4 regions of the Sphingobacterium sp. PCS056 genome follow, and region 3 is predicted to be linked to each of the others. Evidence: riboswitches for the same ligand, from Rfam matches in the RefSeq annotation. Region 3 holds a riboswitch; each other region holds the start of a gene.
The links. A riboswitch is a leader RNA that binds a small molecule or an ion and turns the genes downstream of it on or off. The one in region 3 is predicted to bind S-adenosylmethionine.
Positions count from the first base shown of each region.

Region 1 (2,205 bases), 1.1 Mb from region 3:
AAAAAGGTGCATTTGATGAGGCTGCTGCTGATGCTAAATTTGTTGCTTGGACTGAAGCTAATGATGCAAGAATCGCTGGTAAAAAAGACGGTTTAGCTAATACAAAAGCTGAAACTAAGAAAATTGCATTAGCTGCTGAAGCTAAGAAAAAAGAAGAAAAAGCTGCTGCTATTGCTGCTAAAAATGCTCCAGTTGCAGAGGAAACTCCTGCAGAAGAAACTGAAGCTCCTGCTGCAGAAGAAACTGAAGGATAATTTTTCTTTCATACAGTATCAAGAAAGCCGGTTCGACATGATCCGGCTTTTTTTTTAAAAGAAAATAACTCCTATTTCCAAAGTAGTACTGCAATTTTGTATTTATATTTTTAAATTTGCCCTTTCAAATTAGAACATGACCATAGAAGAAAGTTTTTACATCGGTTATATTAGTAAAACACGAGGATTAAAAGGAGAGCTGCAGCTTTTTTTCGAATTTGAAGATTATCAAGATCTAGATTTTGATGTCTTATTTGTTGAAGTCAATAAAAAATTAGTTCCTTATTTTGTTGCTAATATTAAATACCAAACCAATAGTACCGCTTATTTGAATTTGGAAGATGTAGATCATATCGATAAAGCACAGCCCTTAGTCCGTAAGAAGGTATATCTGCCTAATGATAAAATGCCTGAACGTGATCCTGATGATTTCAGATATACGGATTTAATTGGGTATCTAGTGATTGATGAGGTACATGGAGAACTTGGAGAAATTACACATGTGCAAGAAATGCCACAACAATTTATAGCCACCGTTGATTTCAATGGCAAGGAGCTTATGTTCCCATTAAATGATGATTTAATGCTCGGTATTGATTCAGAAGATCAAGTATTGGAGGTTGATTTGCCCGAAGGCTTAGTTGAGTTGTATAAAGAAATTTAACATCTTCACTATCGAACATGAAGAAATATAAGCCACTACACATCTTTGTGTAGTGGCTTATTTATTTTATCTGATCTTGTTTTTATAGCGCCATAAGCGTATAATTTTTTGAGCAAGCTTCTAATATTATTTTGATTATAAATTTCTATTACCGATATTAGCCGATGCTTATAGAGAAAGGCAGAGGGACTAGACCCAATGAAGCCTTAGCAACCTGTTATTTTATAAGGTGCTACATTCTACCCCAACTCAGAGATGGGAAAGATAAGTTGAAACAAGTTTACTTGTGCATTTCGATGTAAGCCAACCAAAATCATATTTAAAAAAAATTAATGAAAATCGTTGATCATATCAGTAATGCCAAAGGAAAAACTTTGTTTTCTTTTGAATTGTTGCCTCCAGCCAAGGGGCAAGGTATCCAGAGTATTTTTAAAACAATGGATGCACTTATGGAATTCAAGCCTCCCTTTATCGATGTGACTTATCATAGAGAAGACTATATGTATAAGAAACACGAAAGCGGTTTATTAGAGCGTGTGGCTTATCGTAAACGTCCAGGAACAGTTGCTATCTGTGCCGCTATTATGAATAAGTATAAAGTGGATGCTGTTCCTCATCTTATATGTGGAGGATTTACGAAAGAAGAAACGGAGAATGCATTAATTGATCTAAATTTCTTAGGTATTGATAATGTACTGGTACTAAGGGGAGATGCACGAAAAGGTGATTCTGATTTTATTCCAACAGATGGTGGACATGCATTTGCAACGGATTTATTGCAACAGGTCGTTGATATGAATCAGGGACAATATCTCCATGAAGATATTGCTATATCTGAAAAAACAAACTTTTGTATTGGTGTCGCGGGTTATCCAGAGAAACATTTTGAAGCGCCAAACTTCAATACAGATTTCAAATGGTTAAAAAAGAAAGTAGAAATGGGAGCAGAATTTATCGTGACCCAAATGTTTTTTAATGTAGAAAAATACAAAGAGTTTGTTACAAAATGTAGAGAAAATGGTATTCATGTTCCTATTATACCCGGATTGAAACCGTTGACAACTAAAAAGCAATTGATTACCCTACCTAAGATTTTCCATTTGGATATTCCCGAAGAATTGAGTGAAGCGGTCTCCGCATGTAAAAGTAATGCTGATGTAAGACAAGTGGGAGAAGAATGGCTAGTACAGCAGTGTAAAGAATTAATCGATTTCGGGGCTCCCGTTTTACATTTTTACACCATGAGTAATCCTGGGCCGACAAAAAGTATTGTAGAAAAGTTATTCT
Region 1 covers NZ_CP096883.1:1,828,439-1,830,643, forward strand. Annotated here, with positions in the region: gene MUB18_RS07575 (30S ribosomal protein S16) at 1-254, shown strand, start outside; gene rimM (ribosome maturation factor RimM) at 391-918, shown strand; SAM riboswitch class I at 1,084-1,189, shown strand; gene MUB18_RS07585 (methylenetetrahydrofolate reductase) at 1,251-2,205, shown strand, end outside.
Region 1: linked by a shared signal. The riboswitch ahead of MUB18_RS07585 (methylenetetrahydrofolate reductase) and the one ahead of metE (5-methyltetrahydropteroyltriglutamate--homocysteine S-methyltransferase) in region 3 are both predicted to bind S-adenosylmethionine.

Region 2 (2,205 bases), 2.0 Mb from region 3:
TCGCAGATTCCATTACTGAACAACTGGAAATGCGCACGTCATTTATGACTGCGGAAGAACATGATACCCATACCGCTTATGTTTCACATATCTCCCACCTGACTTCTTTTGCGCTAGCCTTAACGGTATTAGAAAAAGAAAAATCACAGGGCAGGATATTTGAATTAGCGGGTTCTGGATTTGAATCCACAGTACGTTTGGCTAAAAGCTCTCCCGATATGTGGACACCTATTTTTAAACAAAATAGAGTAAACGTATTAGAAGTATTGGAAGAAAATATTAAACAGTTGCAAGCTCTGAAAGATGCTATTCAAGAGGAAAACTATACACAATTACATAAGTTGATTAAAAAATCAAATAAAATAAAGCGCATTATAAAATAAAGCTCCTGTTATTAGTTTAGGGTCGTTCACTTAAGTTAAAAAATGCTAGAAGCCAATACTTCTAGCATTTTTTAGTTCGCAGCCATCATCATCGGCAATTGTGCGATCACATACAATCAACCATTTCTCTAAACTAAGAGAATCATCAACTTGTTCTTTTGATTCAACCTTTATTTCTACTAGGATCAATGTGTAAATGCTCTTCTTGATGAACAGCATATCCGATATCACTCTTGTCCTTACTAGGACAGATAGATAATAATGGGAATTATAGCGGATTGGCGGCTACTTTACGAATAGATGTCGCATTGTAACCGATTTGTGCAAAGCGTTTTTTTCACCTTTTAAGAATGCGAAGACGCACATCTCCCTTATCCTTTGTTTTCTTTTGATTCCATAATTAACCTAAATTACTTAACACTCTTCATATTTAATAATTACACCTTTTTCTCAAGAAAAAGAAACTACATTTCTTACTCATGTATTAAATAAATAATTCAAAATATTTTGGTTTCTAAATTCCAAGACATATATTTGCAACGTAGATCGAATCGAAATACACCTAATCAAAACCTTTCAATCAGGTCTTGATTTATAAAGAAGTGGCGAGAGACTGGCTCAATGACCCACTGGCAACCTTCAAAATACGTTTGAAAAGGTGCCAATTCCTGTCCATATCAATATTGTTATGGAGGATATAAATGAAACGACAATGATATTTACATTACAAAAAAACAACAGGGTAAGTTCAATTACCAACGTAACATTTACAACTCTTGCATCAACTTCAATGCGAATGTTTGAGCACATGTCTATGTTTTATTGTTAGATCTATCCATTTTTTACTTAATGGATAGCAAGTGCATCTACATGTGCAGATCCTCACTCTATAATATTCACGAAAATATTCAACTAATTAATTATAAAAAACCATGTCTACAAATAAAAATTTAAAATTCGAAACTCTACAAGTTCATGCAGGACAAGTTGCAGACCCAACTACTGGCGCACGTGCAGTACCTATATATCAAACCAGCTCATACGTATTTGAAAATGCGGAACATGGCGCTAACTTATTTGCATTAAAACAGTTTGGAAACATCTATACCCGTCTGATGAATCCGACAACAGATGTTTTTGAAAAACGCATTGCTGCATTAGAAGGTGGTGTTGCTGCAGTGGCGGTTGCCTCTGGTCAAGCTGCGCAGTTCATCGCATTAAATAATATTTTAGAGGCTGGTGATAATTTTGTGTCGAGTAGCCATATTTATGGAGGTACATACAATCAATTCAAAGTTGCATTTAAAAGAATTGGAATTGAGGTCCGCTTCACGAAAGAGACAACAGCTGAGGAGTTTGAGTCATTGATCAATGAAAATACGAAAGCATTATACTTAGAAACAATTGGAAATCCAAGTTATGATATTCCTGATTTTGATAAAATAGCTGCAGTTGCTAAAAAACACGATTTACCTTTAATCGTAGATAACACTTTTGGAGCTGGGGGCTATCTATTCAAACCGCTAGAGCATGGTGCTTCTGTTGTTGTCGAATCTGCGACAAAATGGATTGGCGGACATGGAACAAGTATTGGCGGTGTCATCGTTGATGGTGGTACATATAACTGGGGCAATGGTAAATTTAAACAATTTTCTGAACCTTCTGAAGGATATCATGGATTGGTCTTCGCAGATGTATTTGGCCCAGATGGTCCATTTGGCAACATCCAATTTGCAATCCGTGCACGTGTGGAAGGCCTTCGTGATTTCGGACCGGCTATATCACCTTTCAACTCATTCCAGCTTATACAAGGTCTAGAAAC
Region 2 covers NZ_CP096883.1:3,925,161-3,927,365, forward strand. Annotated here, with positions in the region: gene MUB18_RS16435 (prephenate dehydrogenase) at 1-383, shown strand, start outside; SAM riboswitch class I at 973-1,087, shown strand; gene MUB18_RS16440 (O-acetylhomoserine aminocarboxypropyltransferase/cysteine synthase family protein) at 1,316-2,205, shown strand, end outside.
Region 2: linked by a shared signal. The riboswitch ahead of MUB18_RS16440 (O-acetylhomoserine aminocarboxypropyltransferase/cysteine synthase family protein) and the one ahead of metE (5-methyltetrahydropteroyltriglutamate--homocysteine S-methyltransferase) in region 3 are both predicted to bind S-adenosylmethionine.

Region 3 (2,205 bases):
CAGATAAATAATTCCATAAACAATGATCCATCAAAAACATTCAAATTTGATAATGTCAGTGTTTTTATTCCTTCAGCAGCTGTTTACGGTCTCAATTTCCTAGGTGTCCCAAGTAAACATAACTTCAAAGAACGTCTAGCCATTAGTGCGATCGCTCATGCCATCACCTTATCTACGGTATACACGATCAAACAGACCACTCCTACTTGGAGACCAGATCGTGCTGATCATGAATCATTCCCATCCGGACATACTGCTGTCGCATTTACGGGAGCCGAGATGTTATGGCAAGAGTATAAAGATCAATCCATTTGGTATGGTATCGCAGGATACACAATAGCTGCGGGTACAGGGTACCTCAGAATGTACAATCAGAAACATTGGTTTTCGGATGTCGCTATGGGAGCAGGTATTGGTATCATGGGAACAAAAATAGCATACTGGCTATTACCCCTATTTGATAAACATTTGCAATCAAGAAAGACAAGTTACTTAACCATGGCAACTCCATTTTACAATGGGAAACAACTTGGTGTATCTGCTAATTTTCAATTTTAAGCCTTGATTTATTGTCATTTTGATATAAAAGTTACAAAATATTTGTTTTTATAAAACTAATTCCGATATTTACAGCGCTTATAGAGAAAGGCAGAGGGAATAGACCCAATGAAGCCTTAGCAACCTGTCGATTGACAAGGTGCTACATTCTACCCCATCAAAAAGTGGGAATGATAAGCTAGACACAAATATATCTTGTGCCCTCCTCTCTAAAAGCAATCAAAAAATTTAGTAAATAGATTCAAGAATTTTTGATCGTTTTTTATTTCAAATAAAAAAAATCCATCTAATTTCTTGCTTCGTTAAGGTTGAACAAATAAAATAATTTTATATTTATGTTACTAACGAACAACTTAGGTTACCCACGTGTAGGTGCCTTCCGCGAGTTGAAAAAGGCCAATGAAGCATATTGGGCTAAAAAAATCAGCGCGCAAGAATTATTGCAGGCTGGACTGAAAATCCGTGAAGGCAACTGGAAAACTCAAAAAGATGCTGGCATCGATTTGATCCCTTCAAATGATTTTTCATTTTATGACCAAGTATTAGACTTGACTCTAACTGTAGGTGCTATTCCAGCACAATACCAATCACTCTTAAACAACGAAGATAAAGGATACAATTTGGACCTTTACTTTGCAATGGCGCGTGGTTTTCAACAAGATGGCGTTGATGTAACGGCAATGGAAATGACAAAATGGTTTGATACTAACTACCATTACATTGTTCCAGAATTCGTAAAAAATCAAGAATTCAAATTGACTTCAGAGAAATTCTTAAACGAATACAATGAAGCAAAATCTTTAGGTATCGAAACTAAGCCTGTATTAATCGGCCCAATCTCATACTTATTATTAGGTAAAGAAAAAGAATCTGGTTTCAATCGTATCGATCTAATCGATAAGTTGGTTCCCGTATATGAAGAAATCTTAGGCAAATTGGCTGCTGCTGGTGCAAAATATGTACAAATTGACGAGCCATTTTTAGCTTTAGATATCGATGATGCAACACGTGCTTTATACACCAGTGTATTTACTAAATTAGCTGCTGCTGCTCAAGACATCAAAATTATTGTAACGACTTATTTCGAGGCATTACGTGACAACGAAGAAACCGCTCTAAACTTACCAGTTTATGCTGTTCATGTTGATCTAGTAAGAGGTGAAAATCAACTCGACACTATATTAGCTAAAGTTCCTGCTTCATTAACACTTTCATTAGGTGTTGTTGAAGGACGTAACATTTGGAAAAATGATTACGAAAAATCTTTAGCACAAATCAAAAAAGCGGTTGATGCTCTAGGCAAAGACCGTGTATTAGTAGGACCTTCAAGTTCCTTATTACATGTACCTTTTGATTTAGACAATGAGGATAACGAAGAATCATTGCCTAAAGAAGTTAAAAATTGGTTAGCATTTGCTAAGCAAAAATTAGCAGAGGTAAAAGATCTAGCGATCTTAGCTGAAGGTGAAGTAGATGCAAAAACTGCGGAGCGTTTCGAAGCTAATAAAGCTGCAGCAGAAGATCGTCGTACATCTTCTTTAATTCACAAACCTGAAGTCAAAGAGCGTACTGCAAACATCACTGACGACGACGCAAAACGCACATCTTCATTCGCTGCTCGTAAAGAAGCACAGCAAGCTAAATTTA
Region 3 covers NZ_CP096883.1:747,601-749,805, forward strand. Annotated here, with positions in the region: gene MUB18_RS03150 (phosphatase PAP2 family protein) at 1-558, shown strand, start outside; SAM riboswitch class I at 634-738, shown strand; gene metE (5-methyltetrahydropteroyltriglutamate--homocysteine S-methyltransferase) at 894-2,205, shown strand, end outside.

Region 4 (2,205 bases), 540 kb from region 3:
CAGTCAGTTTGGTTTCTTTCTTTTCTTGCGCCATAGTTGCCGAAGCACATAGTAATACAGAAAGCGTTATTAAAGATTTTTTTTTCATCAAAATAATTTATTTTAATAAGGAGTGTGATCATGGATTGAGCTCTTTTCACTCGATTCATAAAAAATACAATTATGAGCATGCAAGATACAAAATCTACTTTATCTAATGTAATTCCTATTTTCTATTTAGGAAGGCTTTTGACGAAGTCATTTTATAAAGCTTTGAAAATTTTAGGTAGATACATATTATGTAATGATCAGGTGATCATATCCGTATTTTTGGGAAATTAAAGCAGAGTATCAAATAAAAAATGCAGATATGCTTGGCACAAACTATCGATGCATCTTTTGTGTATAGTATTAATATTGTGCTCGCAATTGGAAATAAATCAGGAGAGAACTATTGTTTAAAGTAGATATGATAAACGATAAATATACTTTTAAGGAATATAATTTTGTAAAAGCTTCAATTGTTCGAAAATAATAAACAACTGAAGCTTATTAGTAAAATAACTGAACTACTTTTTGTAAGCTTGATATCCTAATCTTTTTAATACCAATTTAGAGTATAACAAGCTGTGGATCTGATTCATTAGACTAGTAGATAAATTGCAAAGATCATGTCGTTCTGACTATCCTACTGAACAATTGGAACAAGCGTGTTTTTTTCTAATCGAACTGCTACATACTTGACGGAGGTAAAACCATCTTCTCTTGAAATAATGTTGGAAAGGTCTAAACCTCTTTTAGAAAAAGTACTGATGAGAGCCGTGCGAAATGTGGATTTGGAGGAACCCCAGCCTTTTTCCGATACCGTATCATTGTTGAGTTGTATCAGTTCATTGATGGTGTAATAACTGAATTTTTCCAGTAAGTGTTGATAAAGATTTGGTGTTGACATACAATTTAAAAATTTAAAGGATTAAACCATAAACTGTATCCAGATATTTTTGGTCGAAACCCATATTAATTTACCACCGCGGTTACTTAACTCGGTTGGTATTGCATCGTGCAATTCTGAATACTCTACAAAGTTAGTAGATTTTATTTTGAATCAAAATTTATTTTAAAATAATTAGCTGATATTCTTTTCCAGCATAGGTCTATTCTTACCTACATAGATTTTGCTATAGCTTCATGATCAAGTTTGATATGGATAATTTTTTGATGCAGTTACGCGATTCCTTTATTGGGGTAAAATACCGAATACCCGAGTTCTCAATGGTTAACTGTCTTGTTTTCTTTTAATTATTATTGTAGTTTTGGCCCATCACATGGATTCGTTTTGTCGATATTCGACAGAACGGGGATAAAAATGAAAAACAACTATAGCTCACTCGATAATTTAACTTTACAAAAGTTGATCCGAGCTGGAGACCAAGAAGCATTTAAGATCATTTATGAAAGGTATTGGGATAAGATATTTGTAATCTGTAATAACAGGCTTCCACAGACAGATATTGCGGAAGATATTTTACAGGATATCTTTGTTTCTCTTTGGAAAAACCCCAAACTTGACGAAATTCAAAATCTTGAAGCCTATTTGTTTCAGGCAACTAAATTCTCTATTATCAAATATTTAAACCGATCTTCTCGAGTTGAATATATTGATCATACCTCCTATGGTCTGTTGGATCGGATAGAAGAACTTAATTTGGATGATGCCTTGAATTCAAAAGAACTTCAGCAACTTATTTTTCAGGAGATAGAACGACTACCGGAGAAGACCAAAATTATCTTTAATTATTCTCGAATCGACAATCTCAATAGTAAGGAAATCGCTGAAAAATTGAATATTTCACCTCGTACTGTTGAAAATCAAATAAGTAAAAGTCTAAAACATTTGAGGATTTTTATAAATAATTTGAAATCTTTATTATTTTTTTAATTTTCGGCGTGCGTTGATTGATACTTGTGGTACTTCTATTATAGACCACGATTGTTAATCATATGAAATCGCAACAAGAAATAAAAGAAATTATTGCCCGTATCAACCAGGGTACGGCTTCTAAGGATGAGATCCGCCAATTTCAGCTTTGGTATAATAGTTTTGACGATAGTCAGACCGAGGTTGATAGCGATGTCCCTCTTGTTGAACTCCAACAGAAACATTGGGAAAATATAAACAATCGTATCGCTCCAGTGAAGATGAAGCAGATACAATGGTTATGGAAA
Region 4 covers NZ_CP096883.1:212,364-214,568, reverse strand. Annotated here, with positions in the region: gene MUB18_RS00865 (alpha/beta hydrolase family protein) at 1-88, opposite strand, end outside; gene MUB18_RS00860 (5-oxoprolinase) at 668-931, opposite strand; SAM-I-IV-variant riboswitch at 967-1,060, opposite strand; gene MUB18_RS00855 (RNA polymerase sigma-70 factor) at 1,346-1,918, shown strand; gene MUB18_RS00850 (FecR family protein) at 1,981-2,205, shown strand, end outside.
Region 4: linked by a shared signal. The riboswitch ahead of MUB18_RS00860 (5-oxoprolinase) and the one ahead of metE (5-methyltetrahydropteroyltriglutamate--homocysteine S-methyltransferase) in region 3 are both predicted to bind S-adenosylmethionine.